3 regions of the Streptomyces thermospinosisporus genome follow, and region 3 is predicted to be linked to each of the others. Evidence: predicted binding sites of a transcription regulator. Region 3 holds the regulator's gene; each other region holds the start of a gene.

Region 1 (5,916 bases), on a different contig from region 3:
CAGCCCGGAGACCAGCCCGCCGCCGCCCCGTTTGGCGCGCAGCGAGCCGTCCTCGTCCTGCACGTAGGAAACCGGCCCCCGATTCGAGGCCACCAGCACCTGAGCTGCACCGAACGTCGAAGCCATAAAGCTCAACCTAGCCCGGCCCTCGAACAATCAAACGTGGAGCCCGGCCGTATACGAATGTCACGCTGATTCTCAGGCGACCCGGCGCTCCCGGTACTCGATTCCCGGGTTCTCAGGCGACCCGGCGCTCCCGGTACTCCGCGATCTCCGCCATGGGCGGCCGCTCCTCGGTGTCCACCGAGTAGGTGCGCGGCTCGAAGGTGTTCCCGGACCGCTCGAACTGGGTCAGCGCGGGGCGGATCAGATGCCCGCGGGCCAGCCGCAGCTGGGCGGTGCGGTAGATCGCGGCGGACATCCGGCCGAGCGCCTGCCCGTCCTGGTGCCGGTGCCTGCGCACTCCCACGTCCACCTGCGCCAGGGCGTTCAGGCCCACCAGGTGCAGGGCGTCGATGAGCAGGCCCAGCTCCACGCCGTAGCCGACCGGGAAGGGCAGCCGCTCCAGCAGGGAGCGGCGGGCCGCGTACTCGCCGCCCAGCGGCTGCACGAAGCCGGCCAGCCGCGGCCAGTGCATGTTGAGCAGCGGCCGGGCCATCAGCTCCGTCACCCGCCCGCCCTGCCCGGCGGCGGCGCCCAGCGGCCGGTCGTACATCGCCTTCACCAGGTGCACGTCCGGCTCGGTGAGCAGCGGGCCGACGATGCCGGTGACGAAGTCGGCGGAGAAGTCGCGCAGGTCGGCGTCGACGAAGCAGACGATGTCGCCGCGGGTGACCAGCAGCGAGCGCCACAGCACCTCGCCCTTGCCGGGGACGGCGGGCAGCCGGGGCAGGATCTCGTCCCGGTGCACCACCCGCGCCCCCGCGGCCGCGGCCACCTGTGAGGTGCGGTCGGTGGAGCCGGAGTCCACCACCACGATCTCGTCCACCAGGGGTGCCTTCAGCAGCAGCTCGTCCCGGATGACGGACACGATGTCGCCGACCGTCTCCTCCTCGTTCAGCGCGGGCAGCACCACGCTCACCGTCTGCCCGGTGGCCCGCTTGGCGGCCAGGATCCGGTGCAGCGGGCGGTCGGTCACGGACCAGGAGCGGTCGATCAGCCAGCGCTCGACTTCTTCCAGCACGGTCGGCGGCTCCTCACTGGTCGTGATCCATCTCGCGGTTCGGACGGCTGTCTCAAGTGTCCTGGCTGTCGGTTACAGTCTTGAACAACGCGCGTGACCATCGCATGCCGGGGTCGCCGCGCGGACAACTGAACACCGCTCATCCAGAGGGGCAGAGGGACACGGCCCGATGAAGCCCCGGCAACCCTCCAGTCGGTTCTTGTCACACGGACGTGGCGAGGCTCCCGGCTAGGGAAGGTGCCAAATCCGTCTCACGGCGAGATGCGTCGTGAGGAAGATGAGGAGAAAGGGCCTCGCCTCACATGGCTGTGCAGACTGTTGCAAGCTCCACGGACTCTACGGACTCCGCGGGTACCGCGTCCGCCCGGACTGTCGACCTCGGCCCCGCAGCGGCCCTGAGCTGTCGCGAGTGCGGCCACCGCGTCCCGCTCGGCCCGGTCTTCGCCTGCGAGGAGTGTTTCGGCCCGCTCGAGGTCGCCTACGACTTCTCCTCCTACGACACCGAGCAGCTCCGCAAGCGCATCGAGGCGGGCCCCGCGAACATCTGGCGCTACGCGCCCCTGCTGCCCGTCCCGGCCGACGTGGCGGACAAGCCCAACCTCAACCCCGGCTGGACCAAGCTGGTCAAGGCCGACAACCTGGCGGGCGAGCTGGGCATCACCGGCGGGCTGTACGTCAAGGACGACTCCGGCAACCCCACGCACTCCTTCAAGGACCGGGTGGTCGCCCAGGCCCTGGAGGCGGCCCGCGTCTTCGGCTTCACCACCCTGTCCTGCTCCTCCACCGGCAACCTGGCCGGCGCGGTGGGTGCCGCGGCCGCCCGGGCCGGCTTCCGCTCCTGCGTGTTCATCCCGCACGACCTGGAGCAGGGCAAGGTCGTCATGGCCGCGGTCTACGGCGGCGAGCTGGTCGGCATCGAGGGCAACTACGACGACGTCAACCGCTTCTGCTCCGAGCTGATAGGCGACCCGGCCGGCGAGGGCTGGGGCTTCGTCAACGTCAACCTGCGGCCGTACTACGCCGAGGGCTCCAAGACGCTCGCCTACGAGATCTGCGAGCAGCTGGGCTGGCAGCTGCCGGACCAGATCGTGGTGCCGATCGCCTCCGGCTCCCAGCTCACCAAGATCGACAAGGGCCTGCAGGAGCTGATCAAGCTGGGCCTGGTCGAGGACAAGCCCTACAAGATCTTCGGTGCCCAGGCCGAGGGCTGCTCGCCGGTGTCGGCCGCCTTCAAGGCCGGGCACGACGTGGTGCGCCCGCAGAAGCCGGACACCATCGCCAAGTCGCTGGCGATCGGCAACCCGGCGGACGGGCCGTACGTCCTGGACATCGCGCGCCGTACCGGCGGCGCCGTGGAGGACGTGACGGACGAGCAGATCGTCGACGCGATCAAGGTGCTGGCGCGCACCGAGGGCATCTTCGCGGAGACCGCCGGCGGGGTGACCGTGGGCGTCACCCGCAAGCTCGTCGAGAACGGGGTGCTGGACCCGTCGAAGACCACCGTGGTGCTCAACACCGGGGACGGTCTGAAGACGCTGGACGCGGTGGCCGGTACCGGGCTCACCGCGACGATCCGGCCCAGCCTGGAGTCGTTCCGCGAGGCCGGCCTCGCCTGAGCGCCGCCTGCCGTACGTCTGCGGGCCGGTGCGGGCCGGCCACGCAGTTCCCGCGCCCCTGGGGCGTCAGTCGACCGGAGGTCCACACCATGAGCGTCACCGTCCGCATCCCGACCATCCTGCGCACCTACACGGGTGGCAAGGCCGAGGTCACGGCCGAGGGGTCCACCCTCGCCGAGGTCATCGAGGACCTGGAGAAGAACCACACCGGGATCGCCGCCCGGGTCCTGGACGACCAGGGCAAGCTGCGCCGGTTCGTCAACGTCTACGTCAACGACGACGACGTCCGCTTCGAGCAGGGACTCGAGACCGCCACCCCGGACGGTGCGGGCGTGTCCATCATCCCGGCCGTCGCCGGCGGCTGATCCCCGCCGGACATTACCCTCGGTAACTTCGATTACCGAGCGTTCACCGTGCTGCCCCCTCCGTGAGAGATGCGGAGGGGGCAATTCCATGGGGTTGAGCGCGGTAGAGTTGGGGAACGCGCTCCCGATCCAGCGATCGAGCACCCTGAATTCCTGCCGCACGCCCGACTGGAAATGGCCAAAGTGCGGGCGCTTTTCGCGGCTTTTGCGGCATTTGTACGGCCCGACTTGCCCTGAATTCGGGTGAATTCTCGCCATATTCCGGACCGGTGTCGTCCAGATTTCTCGTCCGATTGACCTGTTGCAGACGGCAGTTGGACAGATACATTCAGCCGCGGTCGACGCGTTCCGGCGCACGCCCCCAACCGTTGGGGGGTGAGGTCTGACCCGGATCCGCGAAGTGTGGATCTGTGCAAGGGCCAGTAATAGGGGAGTTAGGCATGGCTCAGGGCACCGTCAAGTGGTTCAACGCGGAGAAGGGGTACGGCTTCATCGCGGTCGACGGTGGTGCGGATGTTTTCGTCCACTACAGCGCGATCCAGATGGACGGCTACCGCACCCTGGAAGAGGGCCAGCGGGTCGAGTTCGAGATCTCGCAGGGCCAGAAGGGCCCGCAGGCCGACATGGTTCGCGTCACCGCCTGAACGCTTACCAGCCGCAGGCATCGTTCACTGACGAAGGGCTCGCACCCCGCCGGGTGCGGGCCCTTCGCCCATGCCGGGACCATGTCCTCGGGACATGCCGGGACCAGGGGATACGGGGCGCGCGACGCCCCGCCGAGCGCCGCCGGGAGCCCGTCCGAACCCCGCGGGCGCTTGCACTCGCATGGGTCGAGTGCTAATCATTGGGCGTTAGCACTCTGAAGGTGAGAGTGACAGCGGAAGGACCGGGTCGGTGAGGCCCGCAGGCCGGGTGGGGCAAGGAACCACAAGGCGTGCGAGCCGTCCGTCGCGGGCGCGGGCGCGGTCCGAAGGAATCACCCCCAGTCCTGGAGGGACCACTTCACATGGCCAAGATCATCGCGTTCGACGAGGAGGCGCGGCGCGGCCTCGAGCGCGGCATGAACCAGCTCGCGGACGCCGTCAAGGTGACCCTCGGCCCCAAGGGCCGCAACGTCGTCCTCGAGAAGAAGTGGGGCGCCCCCACGATCACCAACGACGGTGTCTCCATCGCCAAGGAGATCGAGCTCGAGGACCCGTACGAGAAGATCGGCGCCGAGCTGGTCAAGGAAGTCGCCAAGAAGACGGACGACGTCGCCGGTGACGGTACGACCACCGCGACCGTGCTCGCCCAGGCTCTGGTCAAGGAAGGCCTGCGCAACGTTGCCGCCGGTGCCAACCCGATGGCCCTGAAGCGCGGCATCGAGAAGGCCGTCGAGGCCGTCTCCGCCGCCCTGCTGGAGCAGGCGAAGGACGTCGAGACCAAGGAGCAGATCGCCTCCACCGCGTCCATCTCCGCCGCCGACACCCAGATCGGTGAGCTGATCGCCGAGGCGATGGACAAGGTCGGCAAGGAAGGCGTCATCACCGTCGAGGAGTCGCAGACCTTCGGCCTGGAGCTGGAGCTCACCGAGGGTATGCGCTTCGACAAGGGCTACATCTCGGCGTACTTCGCCACCGACATGGAGCGTATGGAGGCCGTCCTCGACGACCCCTACATCCTGATCGCCAACTCCAAGATCTCCAGTGTCAAGGACCTGCTCCCGCTCCTGGAGAAGGTCATGCAGTCGGGCAAGCCGCTGCTGATCATCGCCGAGGACGTCGAGGGCGAGGCCCTGTCGACCCTGGTCGTCAACAAGATCCGCGGCACCTTCAAGTCCGTCGCGGTCAAGGCCCCGGGCTTCGGCGACCGCCGCAAGGCCATGCTCGGCGACATCGCCATCCTCACGGGCGGCGAGGTCATCTCCGAGGAGGTCGGCCTCAAGCTGGAGAACGCCACCCTCGACCTGCTGGGCCGGGCCCGCAAGGTGGTCATCACCAAGGACGAGACCACCATCGTCGACGGTGCCGGCTCCGCCGAGCAGGTCCAGGGCCGTGTCAACCAGATCCGCGCCGAGATCGAGAACAGCGACTCCGACTACGACCGCGAGAAGCTGCAGGAGCGCCTGGCCAAGCTGGCCGGCGGTGTGGCCGTCATCAAGGCCGGTGCCGCCACCGAGGTGGAGCTCAAGGAGCGCAAGCACCGCATCGAGGACGCCGTCCGCAACGCCAAGGCGGCCGTCGAGGAGGGCATCGTCGCCGGTGGTGGCGTGGCCCTGCTGCAGGCCTCCCAGGTCTTCGAGAAGCTGGAGCTCGAGGGCGACGAGGCGACCGGTGCCAACGCCGTGCGCGTGGCCCTGGAGGCCCCGCTGAAGCAGATCGCCGTCAACGCCGGCCTCGAGGGCGGCGTCGTGGTGGAGAAGGTCCGCAACCTCACCCCGGGCCACGGCCTGAACGCCGCGACCGGCGAGTACGTCGACCTGATCGCCGAGGGCATCATCGACCCGGCGAAGGTGACGCGCTCCGCGCTGCAGAACGCCGCGTCCATCGCCGCGCTGTTCCTCACCACCGAGGCCGTCATCGCCGACAAGCCGGAGAAGGCCGCTGCGCCGGCCGGCGGCGGCATGCCGGGCGGTGACATGGACTTCTGATCGGCCTCAGCGTCGATCGAACGTCCCGCGTTCACAGCCGAGGGCGGCACTCCCCGCGAGGGGGGTGCCGCCCTCGGGCGTTTCACGGCCGCTGTGCCGGGGGGAGAGCCGGGAGCGTCGCGG
Region 2 (5,916 bases), on a different contig from region 3:
GGCGCAGCCGGGTGGCGACGGCGAGTTCGTCCGCCGGGGCGGTGTCGCGCACCTCCTCCAGCAGAGCGCGGCCTTCGGGGGTGAGGAGCGGGGCGAGGTCGTTCACCGGCTCATTGTGGGCCAGTCGGTGGACCGGGCGCCTCCGGCCGCGGTGTCGGACCGGATCGAGGGCGGCGGGCTGGGAGGATCCGGGCCCATGCGAGTAGTACGACAAAACGATGAAAAGAGGGCGCGGGGTGCGTGGCCGGGGCGGGGCACCCTGGGGCGGGTGCGGGTCGCGCTCGTCGTCCTCGCCCTCGCCGCCCTCGCCCCCGGCTGCGGACGCGGCGAGGCCCCGCCCGCGAGCGGCGAACGGCCCCTGAACGCGCCCCCGGCCCGCGCGCTCGACTCCTACGCCACCAAGCTGCGCGCCGCGCAGGCCGCACGCGCCGCCGCCGCGGAACGCTGGGGGCTGAAGAAGGTGCCGCTGCCCGCCCCGCCGCCGCCGGAGAAGAAGCCGCACATCACCACCCGTGAGGGCTTCGAGGTGGACGGCCACCGGCGCCTCGGGCTCCCGCCGGTCTTCACCACCGTCCCCACCAAGAAGAAGATCGTCTTCCTCACCATCGACGACGGCGCCGAGAAGGACCCGAAGTTCCTGCGGATGATGAGCGAGCTGCGGATCCCCTACACCGCCTTCCTCAGCGACTACGTCATCGACGACGACTACGCCTACTTCGAGCGGATGCAGGACCGCGGCGTCACCCTCAACAACCACACCCTGCACCACCCCTATCTGCCCGCCCTGTCCTACGCCCGCCAGAAGCGCGAGATCTGCGGCATGCAGGAGGTCATCGAGAAGCGCTACGGCACCCGCCCCGTCCTCTTCCGCCCGCCCTTCGGCAACTACAACAAGGACACGCTCCGCGCCGCCAAGCGCTGCGGCATCGAGTACGTGCCCCTGTGGAACGAGGAGGTCTTCGTCGACCGCTGGGAGTACCGCGAATGGCACCGCGAACTGCGCCCCGGCGACATCGTGCTGACCCACTTCCGCGGCACCGGTCACTGGGACGGCACCATGCGCGACATGGTCCGCCGCTTCCTGAACAAGGTCACGGCCGAGGGATACGCGGTGGCCCGCCTGGAGGACTACCTGTGAGGCCCCGCGCCCGCGGCCCGGCGGTGGCGGCCCTCGCGCTGCTGCTCGCCGCGGGCTGCGCCGGCCCCGTGCAGCACCGGGCGGCGACGGCCGGGGACGGCGCCGGCCAGCCGGCCGGCAACAGCACGGCACCCCCTGCCGGCACGCGCCAGCCCGCCGCCGCGCTCCCGCCGGTCGTCGACCGCGTCCGCACCACCGACAGAGTCGTCTTCCTGACCTACGACGACGGCGCCGAACGCGACCCCCGCTTCATCGGCCTCGTCCGCGAACGGCGCCTGCCGGTCAGCCTCTTCCTCACCGACAGCGTGGTGGGCCCCGGCTACGCCCACTTCGCCCGGCTGCGCGCGATCGGCGCGAGCCTGCAGAACCACACCCTCGACCACACCGCCCTGCGCGGGCTGCCGTACGCCGGCCAGCGCGCGGAGATCTGCGGCCAGCAGCGCAAGCTCACCTCCCGCTTCGGCGTCCGCCCCCGCCTGTTCCGCCCGCCCTACGGCACGTACGACGCGACGACCCTGCGCGCCGCCGCCGACTGCGGCATCACGGCGGTCGTGCTGTGGCGGGTGAGCCTGGACGGGGACGGCGAACTCACCTACGCCGAGGGCACGAAGGAGCTGATGCCCGGCGACATCGTCTCCGTCCCGTCCGTCGACCTGCCGTCGCTGTCCCTCGCCGAGCGGACGAGGCGTCTGCTGGAGGAGGCCGGCCGGCGCGGCCTGCGGGTGGCCCGGCTGGAGGACTACCTCGGGAAGGCCGGGGCAGAGCCTTGAGCGCATGCCGAGCGATCTTCGGGCGTATCCGGAAGCCACGTCCCGGCGCATGCCGGAGTGCACGCCCGAGCGGGCCCCTGAGCACTCCCCGGAGTGAATGCCCGACTGCATTCCGAAGTGAACCCCTGGGCGATTCCGAAGTGAACCCCTGAGCGCGAACCCGTGGCCGACGCGCCGCCGCCAATTGGCACTCCGCTTGACCGAGTGCTAATCGCAGTCATAGTCTCGGCTCTGGCACTCCCCGGTGGAGAGTGCCAACCACGCGACGGGCAGGTCCGGCACCCGCGACGACGGATCGACCTGGTCGCCACCTCAGACAGTTAACCCCGTGAGATCTCCGAAGGGGGAGGTCGGATCGTGACGACCGCCAGCTCCAAGGTTGCCATCAAGCCGCTCGAGGACCGCATCGTGGTCCAGCCGCTGGACGCCGAGCAGACCACGGCCTCTGGCCTGGTCATTCCGGACACCGCCAAGGAGAAGCCCCAGGAGGGCGTCGTCCTGGCCGTGGGCCCGGGCCGCTACGAGGACGGTAAGCGCATCGAGCTCGACGTCAAGGTCGGTGACGTCGTGCTCTACAGCAAGTACGGCGGCACCGAGGTGAAGTACAACAACGAGGAGTACCTCGTTCTCTCGGCCCGCGACGTCCTCGCGATCGTCGAGAAGTAATCACCTCGACGCACCTTTGCTCGACTGCGCCCCTGGCCCCCGCATCCCATAAGAAGCCGGGCGCCCGGGGCGCAGTGATTTCACCCAGAATTCCGAGAGGGCTCCCGCTGCCATGGCGAAGATCCTGAAGTTCGACGAGGACGCCCGTCGCGCCCTCGAGCGCGGCGTCAACAAGCTTGCCGACACGGTGAAGGTGACGATCGGCCCCAAGGGCCGCAACGTCGTCATCGACAAGAAGTTCGGCGCCCCCACCATCACCAACGACGGTGTCACGATCGCCCGCGAGGTGGAGATCGAGGACCCGTACGAGAACCTCGGCGCGCAGCTGGTGAAGGAGGTGGCGACCAAGACCAACGACATCGCGGGTGACGGTACGACCACCGCCACCGTGCTCGCCCAGGCCCTGATCCGTGAGGGGCTGAAGAACGTCGCCGCCGGCGCTTCCCCGGCAGCGCTGAAGAAGGGCATCGACGCGGCCGTGGCGGCCGTGTCCGAGGACCTGCTGGCCTCCGCCCGCCCGATCGACGAGAAGTCCGACATCGCCGCCGTCGCCGCGCTGTCCGCCCAGGACCAGCAGGTCGGCGAGCTGATCGCCGAGGCGATGGACAAGGTCGGCAAGGACGGTGTCATCACCGTCGAGGAGTCCAACACCTTCGGTCTGGAGCTGGACTTCACCGAGGGCATGGCCTTCGACAAGGGCTACCTGTCGCCGTACTTCGTGACGGACCAGGAGCGCATGGAGGCCGTCCTGGAGGACCCGTACATCCTCATCCACCAGGGCAAGATCTCCGCCATCGCCGACCTGCTGCCGCTGCTGGAGAAGGTCATCCAGGCCAACTCCTCCAAGCCGCTGCTGATCATCGCCGAGGACGTCGAGGGCGAGGCGCTGTCCACCCTGGTCGTCAACAAGATCCGCGGCACCTTCAACGCCGTCGCCGTCAAGGCGCCCGGCTTCGGTGACCGCCGCAAGGCGATGCTGCAGGACATGGCCGTCCTCACCGGCGCCACCGTGGTCTCCGAGGAGGTCGGCCTCAAGCTCGACCAGGTCGGCCTGGACGTGCTCGGCTCCGCCCGCCGCGTCACCGTCACCAAGGACGAGACCACGATCGTCGACGGCGCCGGCAAGAAGGAGGACGTCGAGGGCCGCGTCGCCCAGATCAAGGCGGAGATCGAGACCACCGACTCCGACTGGGACCGCGAGAAGCTGCAGGAGCGTCTCGCCAAGCTGGCCGGCGGCGTGTGCGTCATCCGCGTGGGTGCCGCCACCGAGGTCGAGCTGAAGGAGCGCAAGCACCGTCTGGAGGACGCCATCTCCGCGACCCGCGCCGCGGTCGAGGAGGGCATCGTCTCCGGTGGTGGCTCCGCGCTGGTCCACGCCGCCAAGGTCCTGGAGAACAACCTCGACAAGTCCGGCGACGAGGCCACCGGTGTCGCGGTCGTCCGCAACGCCGTCGTCGAGCCGCTGCGCTGGATCGCCGAGAACGCCGGCCTCGAGGGCTACGTGATCGTCTCCAAGGTGGCCGAGCTCGAGAAGGGCAGCGGCTACAACGCCGCCACCGGCGAGTACGGCGACCTGATCAAGGCCGGCGTCATCGACCCGGTCAAGGTCACCCGTTCCGCCCTGGAGAACGCCGCCTCCATCGCCTCCCTGCTTCTGACGACCGAGACCCTGGTCGTCGAGAAGAAGGAAGAGGAGGAGCCGGCCGCCGCGGGCCACGGCCACGGCCACGCCCACTGAGCCACACGCTCACAGAAGGCCCGGCACCCTGTGAAGGGATGCTGTTGGTTAATTCGGGCCTGGTCACTTCGCCCCGCCGCTATGCGGCGGGGCGAAGTGCTGTCAGGGGGCTGATGCGGGTGCGGGCTCGGGGTGTGTTGGTGAGCCAGGCGTCGATGCGGATGAGGTTGACGGCGGCGCCGGTGAGCTGGTGCTGGAGGCTGGTCTTCGCGAGGCCGCGGTAGCGGGATCTGCGCAGGCCGCATGCGTGCACGGCTTGGGAGATGGTGCCTTCGACGCCGGCCCGGATGTTGTAGCGGTCCTTCCAGGCAGCGGTTGTCTGGAGTTTTCGCGCCTGCTGCAGTTCTTCGTATTCGTCGCGGGGTCTGAGGTTGATCTCCCGCCGCCGGGGCCTGGGAGAGTTGACGCACTTGGTCAGCTGGGGGCAGGTGCCGCAGTCGGCCGGAGAGAACCGCACCCGGATGGTCGCCAGGCCCTCTTCGGAGCGGCGCTGGGCCCATTGCGTGCTGACAACGCCGTTCGGGCAGGTCACGAGCTGGTTGTCCCAGTCGATGGTGAACGCGTTCTGGCCGAAGGCGGCATCGCCGCGGGCGTGCGGGACGGTCACCGCTTTCAGCGGTCCGTGCAGGTCGACCTGGTGGTCACGGCGGGCGGCGGTCAGGGCACCACCGTTGGCATATCCGGCATCCACCCAGTGCTCGCCCGGCAGCAGATCCCGCCGGGCGAGTTCGTCATGGACCGGGGCGGCCATCCGGGCGTCGGAGACACTCGCGAGAGTCGTCAGCACACTCGTGACGAGGTGCGGAGTGTCCGGGTCGCAGGTCTCTGTGACGTGGACTTTGTAACCGTCCCAGTTGATGTCGCCCTTTCCGCCGGTGCGGGCCTCCAGGTCATAGCAGGTCACCAGGCGCATCACACCTGGTGGCCGGTCTTTTGGGCCCCGGCGGGCCACCTCCCCGTCGACCATGTGGAAGTGCTGCACCCACACCTGCCGCAGCACCTCCGCCTGCGGCAGTCGCCGCAGACTCGGCGGAGCGTCCACGGCCCAGATCATCTTCAGCAGGTGCATGCCGTCGTCACCGATCCGCCGATACGTCTGATCCCGCCGGGACCGGTCCTTGGGAAAGCGGGAGTCCTCGGCCCGGGTGGCATAGTGCTTGAACCACTCCGGCCGGGCACGACCGTTCAGCCAGTCCGGTTCGGCCCGGGCCACGGCGTTCAGTGCCGAGCGCAGGGTTTCCGCGACCAGCTCCAGCTGGTTCACCTCACGCACCGCGGACAGCACATGGGTGGAGTCGGTCCGCGCACGGCCCCGGACGACGATCAGGTCCCGCCGCCGGGCCGCTGCCAGCACGGCGTCCAGGATTTCCCGGCCTCCGTCCGCTTTGATGAGCCGGTCGCGGAACTCCGACAGCACCGAATAGTCGAACCCCGCATCGGCCAGTTCCAGCCCCAGCGCGTACTTCCAGTCAATGCGGGCTCGCACCGCCTGGGCGGCCTGCCGGTCGGTCAGCCCTTCGACGAACTGCAACACCAACACCAATGCCAGCCGCCCCGGTGACCAGGCAGGCTTCCCCCGAACCGGGAACAGACCCGCGAACTGC
Region 3 (5,916 bases):
TGTCGATGTACGGGTGGCCGACCACCAGGGCGTGCTCACCGGTGACCGACTCCGCGATGCGCCACTCCTTCGAGCCCGGCACCAGGTGGTCCACCAGGACGCCCAGCCTGGCGTCCGGGCCGGGGGAGAACTCCGCCACGACCGAGGGGAGGTCGTCCACGCCCTCCAGGTACTCCACGACCACGCCCTCGATGCGCAGGTCGTCGCCCCAGACCTTCTCGACCAGTTCGGCGTCGTGACGGCCCTCGACATAGATGCGCCCGGCGCGGGCCACGCGCGCCCGCGCACCGGGGACGGCCACCGAGCCGGAGGCGGTGCGGGCGGGGCGCACCGGCGCGGCGGCGGAGGGCCTGACCAGGGTGACCACGCGGCCCTCCAGGAGGAAGCCGCGCGGCTGGAGCGGGAAGACCCGGTGCTTGCCGAAGCGGTCCTCCAGGGTCACGGTGCCGGCCTCGCAGCGGATCACCGCGCCGCAGAAGCCGGTGGCGGGCTCCTCGACCACCAGGCCGGGGTCGGCGGGCACCTCGGGGGCCGGCTGCGGCTTCTTCCACGGAGGGGTCAGATCGGCGGAGTACTGGCGCATTCTGATGACGATACGAGGAGCCGGGGCGCCGTGATCATCACGACACGCCGAACCTCGCCGCCAGCGCCTCGCGTTGGGCCCGTACGAAGGCCGCGTCCACCACCGCCCCGTGACCGGGGACGTACGCCGCGTCCTCGCCGCCCAGCTCCAGCAGGCGGTCCAGCGCGGCCGGCCAGTGGGACGGCGCCGCGTCGGGCCCGGCCTGGGGCTCGCCCGACTCCTCCACCAGGTCGCCGCAGAAGACCACTTCGGGTTCGCCGGGCACCAGGACCACCAGATCGTGGGCGGTGTGGCCGGGGCCCACGTTCGCCAGCAGCACCTGCCGGCCGCCGCCCAGGTCCAGGGTCCACTCGCCGCTCACCAGGTGCCGGGGGCGGATCAGCGCGTCCACGGCCTCCTCCGCCGCCCGCGGGTCAAGACCGTGGCGCACCGCGTCCGCGCGCAGCTCGCCGCGGCCGTGCGCCAGGGCCGCGTCCAGGCCGACCGCGCCGTAGACCTCCGCACCCGCGAAGGCGGCGGCGCCGAGGACGTGGTCGAAGTGGGGGTGGGTGAGCGCGAGATGCGTCACACGGTGACCGGCGAGCGCCTGCGCCTCGGTGCGCAACCGCACGCCCTCGGCGAGACTCGAGCCCGCGTCGATCAGCAGCACCCCGTCCGCGCCGGCCACGAGGCCCGCCGTGCAGTCCCACACCGGCAGCCGGCACCGCCCCACCCCGGCCGCCACCCGCTCCCAGCCCGACTCTTCCCAAGTCACGGTCATATCGGCGACGCTAGCGGGGCCCGCCCGGCCTTGCCCGGGGTATACCTCCCGGCCGTACACTGGGCCGGGGAAGTCTGGCACTCGCGTGCGAAGAGTGCCAGAGACATGACCGGGCGGAAGGCTTCTGGAGGTGCGCCGTGCTCAGTGAACGCAGGCTCCAGGTGTTGCGCGCCATCGTCCAGGACTACGTCGGTACCCAGGAGCCCGTCGGCTCCAAGGCGCTCACCGAGCGGCACAATCTCGGCGTCTCCCCGGCCACCGTGCGCAACGACATGGCGGCTCTGGAGGAAGAGGGATACATCGCCCAGCCGCACACCAGCGCGGGGCGCATACCCACGGACAAGGGCTACCGGCTGTTCGTCGACAAGCTCGCCGGCGTCAAGCCGATGAGCCCGCCCGAGCGGCGGGCCATCCAGAACTTCCTCGAGGGCGCCGTCGACCTCGACGACGTGGTGGCGCGCACCGTCCGGCTGCTGGCCCAGCTCACCCGGCAGGTCGCCATCGTGCAGTACCCGTCGCTGACCCGGTCCACCGTGCGTCACGTGGAGCTGCTGTCGCTCGCGCCGGCCCGGGTGATGCTCGTCCTGATCACGGACACCGGACGGGTGGAGCAGCGCGTGATCGACTGCCCGGCGCCCTTCGGTGAGACGTCGCTGGCGGATCTGCGCGCCCGGCTCAACAGCCGGGTCGCCGGCCGCCGCTTCACCGATGTGCCGAGCCTCGTCGAGGACCTCCCCGAGGCGTTCGAGGTCGAGGACCGCGGCACCGTCTCCACGGTGCTGTCCACCCTGCTGGAGACGCTCGTCGAGGAGAACGAGGAGCGGCTGATGATCGGCGGCACCGCCAATCTCACCCGCTTCGCCCACGACTTCCCCCTCACGATCCGGCCCGTCCTGGAGGCGCTGGAGGAGCAGGTGGTGCTCCTGAAGCTGCTCGGCGAGGCCAAGGATCCGGGCGTGACCGTCCGTATCGGTCATGAGAACGCCCATGAAGGACTCAACTCCACGTCCGTCGTGTCGGTGGGCTACGGTTCGGGCGGCGAGGCGGTTGCCAAGCTCGGCGTGGTCGGACCGACCCGCATGGACTACCCCGGAACGATGGGAGCGGTACGCGCAGTGGCACGGTACGTCGGACAGATCCTGGCGGAGTCGTAGTGGCCACGGACTACTACGCCGTACTCGGCGTGCGCCGCGACGCGTCGCAGGAAGAGATCAAGAAGGCCTTCCGGCGGCTCGCACGCGAGCTGCACCCGGACGTCAACCCCGACCCGAAGACCCAGGAGCGGTTCAAGGAGATCAACGCCGCCTACGAGGTGCTGTCGGACCCGCAGAAGAAGCAGGTCTACGACCTCGGCGGCGACCCGCTCTCGCAGTCCGCCGGCGGCGGCGCGGGCGGCTTCGGTGCCGGTGGCTTCGGGAACTTCTCCGACATCATGGACGCGTTCTTCGGCACGGCGTCGCAGCGCGGGCCGCGCTCGCGCACCCGCCGGGGCCAGGACGCGATGATCCGCATCGACGTCGAGCTGGACGAGGCCGCGTTCGGCACGACCAAGGACATCCAGGTGGACACGGCCGTCGTGTGCACCACGTGCAACGGCGAGGGCGCCGCGCCGGGCACCAGCGCGCAGACCTGCGACATGTGCCGCGGCCGCGGTGAGGTCTCCCAGGTCACCCGGTCCTTCCTCGGCCAGGTCATGACCTCGCGCCCCTGCCCGCAGTGCCAGGGCTTCGGCACGGTCGTCCCGAACCCGTGCCCCGAGTGCGCGGGCGACGGCCGGGTCCGCTCGCGCCGCACGCTGACGGTGAAGATCCCCGCCGGTGTGGACAACGGCACCCGCATCCAGCTGGCCGGTGAGGGCGAGGTCGGGCCCGGCGGCGGTCCCGCCGGTGACCTGTACGTGGAGATCCACGAACTGCCGCACCCCACCTTCCAGCGGCGCGGCGACGACCTGCACTGCACGGTCACCATCCCGATGACCGCGGCGGCGCTCGGCACCAAGGTGCCGCTGGAGACGCTGGACGGCATGGAGGAGGTCGACATCCGGCCCGGCACCCAGTCCGGCCAGTCGATCCCGCTGCACGGCCGGGGCGTGACGCATCTGCGCGGCGGCGGCCGGGGCGATCTCATCGTGCACGTCGAGGTGCAGACGCCGACCAAGCTCGACCCGGAGCAGGAGCGGCTGCTGAGGGAACTGGCCAAGCTGCGCGGCGAGGAGCGCCCGCAGGGGCAGTTCCAGCCGGGCCAGCAGGGGCTGTTCTCCCGGCTGAAGGACGCCTTCAACGGCCGCTGAACGAGCGTTCAGCACGGGCCGGCGCCCCGGTGCCGGCCCGTTGCCGTGTCTGCCCGCAGGCCCCGTGGGTGCGCCGGCCGAGTCCGGGCAAGCGGCGGTTTATGCCAGAGGAAAGGCTGATTCGGTGATGTTCCGAGGACATGGCACCATGCGGGCATGTCCTCCGCGCTGACCGGTCTTTTCCCGCACCCGATCGTGCAGGCCCCCATGGCGGGCGGCGTCTCCGTGCCGCAGCTCGCCGCCGCGGTCTGCGAGGCGGGCGGGCTCGGTTTCCTCGCCGCCGGGTACAAGACCGCGGACGGCATGTACCAGGAGATCAAGCAGCTGCGCGGACTCACCGGCCGCCCCTTCGGCGTCAACCTCTTCCTGCCCCAGCCGGAGACCGCCGACCCGGCCGCCGTGGACGTCTACGCCCACCAGCTGGCCGGCGAGGCCACCTGGTACGAGACCGAGCTGGGCGACCCGGACAGCGGCCGCGACGACGGCTACGACGCCAAGCTCGCCGTGCTCCTCGACGACCCGGTAGCGGTGGTGTCCTTCCACTTCGGCGTCCCGGCCCGGGAGGTCATCGACTCGCTGCACCGCGTCGGCACCTTCACCTTCGTCACCGCCACCACCGCCGAGGAGGCGCGGGCCGTGGAGCGCTGCGGCGCGGACGCGGTGATCGCGCAGGGCATCGAGGCAGGCGGCCACCAGGGCACCCACCGCGACGTCCCCGCGGCGGACGGCGCCGGCGTCGGACTGCTCTCCCTGGTCGCCCAGGTGCGGGAGGCCGTCAGCCTCCCGGTCATCGCGGCCGGCGGCATCATGCGCGGCAGCCAGATAGCCGCCGTGCTCGCCGCCGGCGCCAGTGCCGCCCAGCTCGGCACCGCCTTCCTCGCCACCCACGAGTCCGGCGCCCACGCCCTGCACAAGCAGGCCCTCACCAACCCCCTCTTCGTCCGCACCGAGCTGACCCGCGCCTTCTCCGGCCGCCCGGCCCGCGGACTGGTCAACCGCTTCCTGCGCGAGCACGGCCCCTACGCGCCCGCCGCCTACCCCGACGTCCACCACCTCACCGCGCCGCTGCGCAAGGCCGCCGCCAAGACGGGGGACGCCCAGGGGATGGCGCTGTGGGCGGGGCAGGGCCACCGCCTGGCGCGGGAGCTGCCCGCCGGGCAGCTGGTGGAGGTGCTGGCCGCCGAACTCGCCTCCGCCCGGACAGCGTTGTCGGCGGGAGGTGCCCTGTGACCGCGCCGGTGTTCGTCGTCGACCGCTTCGATGACCCCGGCGGCGGCAGCTTCGTCCTGGACGGCCCCGAGGGCCGGCACGCCGTCTCCGTGAAGCGGCTGCGGCCCGGCGAGGCCGTCGTCCTCACCGACGGCGCCGGCCGCTGGGCCGAGGGCGAGGTGGAGGCCGCCGAGGGCAAGGACCGGCTCGTGGTGCGCCTGGGCGAGGTCAGGCAGGAGCCCGCCGAGACACCCACGATCACCGTGGTGCAGGCGCTGCCCAAGGGCGACAGGGGCGAGCTGGCCGTGGAGACCATGACCGAGGTCGGCGTCGACCGGATCGTCCCCTGGGCGGCGGCCCGCTGCATCACCCAGTGGAAGGGCGAGCGTGGACTGAAGTCCCTCGGCAAGTGGCGGGCGACCGCCCGCGAGGCCGGCAAGCAGTCCCGCCGGGTGCGCTTCCCCGAGGTCGCCGACGCGGCGAGCACCAAGCAGGTTGCCGCACTTCTCGCCGAAGCCGGTTTCGCCGCCGTGCTGCACGAGAGCGGCACCGAACCGCTCGCCACCGCCGAACTCCCCGCCACCGGCGACATCGTGCTCGTCGTCGGCCCCGAGGGCGGCATCGCCCCCGACGAGCTGGCCCTCTTCGAGCAGTCCGGCGCCCGCGCCTACCGCCTGGGCCGCAGCGTGCTGCGCACCTCCACCGCCGGTACGGCGGCCGCGGCGCTGCTCCTCGGCCGCACCGGCCGCTGGTCCTGACCCCCGCGGACCCCCGCCGCCCCCCGCAGAGCCCCAACCGCCGTATGCGCAAGGGAGCATGACGGGGCGCACAGTGGCCGTATGCGCCCTACCGCCGCGCCGGTGACGATGGCAGGCTGCCGTCCATGGGGGTGTGGCAGAAGCTGTGGGGCGGGACGCGGCTGCGGCGTACGGCTGTGGCGGCCGGTCTCGCCGTGCTGGCCGTGGGCGGCGCCGTGGCGTGCGAACCGGGTGCCGTGAGCTCCGCGACCGTGGCCTACACGGTCGACCAGACCGTCACCGACGAGCTCAACCGGCAGAAGGCCGGGGTGCGCTG

The links. Region 3 encodes HrcA, which represses chaperone genes, less so after heat shock. Its sites were predicted from a motif close to TTNGCACTCNGNNNNNCNGAGTGCNAA; they were not measured.
Region 1: a site for HrcA is predicted at 3,979-4,005, ahead of groL (chaperonin GroEL). Genes of this name have one in related genera too.
Region 2: a site for HrcA is predicted at 2,093-2,119, ahead of groES (co-chaperone GroES). Genes of this name have one in related genera too.

Annotation. Positions count from the first base shown of each region.
Region 1 covers NZ_BAAAIZ010000034.1:24,037-29,952, reverse strand. Annotated here, with positions in the region: gene ABD207_RS13550 (alpha,alpha-trehalose-phosphate synthase (UDP-forming)) at 1-126, opposite strand, end outside; gene ABD207_RS13545 (glucosyl-3-phosphoglycerate synthase) at 239-1,183, opposite strand; SAM riboswitch class I at 1,320-1,467, shown strand; gene thrC (threonine synthase) at 1,486-2,799, shown strand; gene ABD207_RS13535 (MoaD/ThiS family protein) at 2,889-3,164, shown strand; gene ABD207_RS13530 (cold-shock protein) at 3,605-3,808, shown strand; gene groL (chaperonin GroEL) at 4,171-5,793, shown strand.
Region 2 covers NZ_BAAAIZ010000051.1:99,853-105,768, forward strand. Annotated here, with positions in the region: gene ABD207_RS18320 (THUMP-like domain-containing protein) at 1-106, opposite strand, end outside; gene ABD207_RS18325 (polysaccharide deacetylase family protein) at 197-1,138, shown strand; gene ABD207_RS18330 (polysaccharide deacetylase family protein) at 1,135-1,908, shown strand; gene groES (co-chaperone GroES) at 2,266-2,574, shown strand; gene groL (chaperonin GroEL) at 2,687-4,312, shown strand; gene ABD207_RS18345 (IS1182 family transposase) at 4,392-5,916, opposite strand, start outside.
Region 3 covers NZ_BAAAIZ010000069.1:122,387-128,302, reverse strand. Annotated here, with positions in the region: gene ABD207_RS22610 (DUF3097 domain-containing protein) at 1-583, opposite strand, end outside; gene ABD207_RS22605 (MBL fold metallo-hydrolase) at 621-1,343, opposite strand; gene hrcA (heat-inducible transcriptional repressor HrcA) at 1,481-2,497, shown strand; gene dnaJ (molecular chaperone DnaJ) at 2,497-3,633, shown strand; gene ABD207_RS22590 (nitronate monooxygenase) at 3,790-4,863, shown strand; gene ABD207_RS22585 (16S rRNA (uracil(1498)-N(3))-methyltransferase) at 4,860-5,600, shown strand; gene ABD207_RS22580 (hypothetical protein) at 5,726-5,916, shown strand, end outside.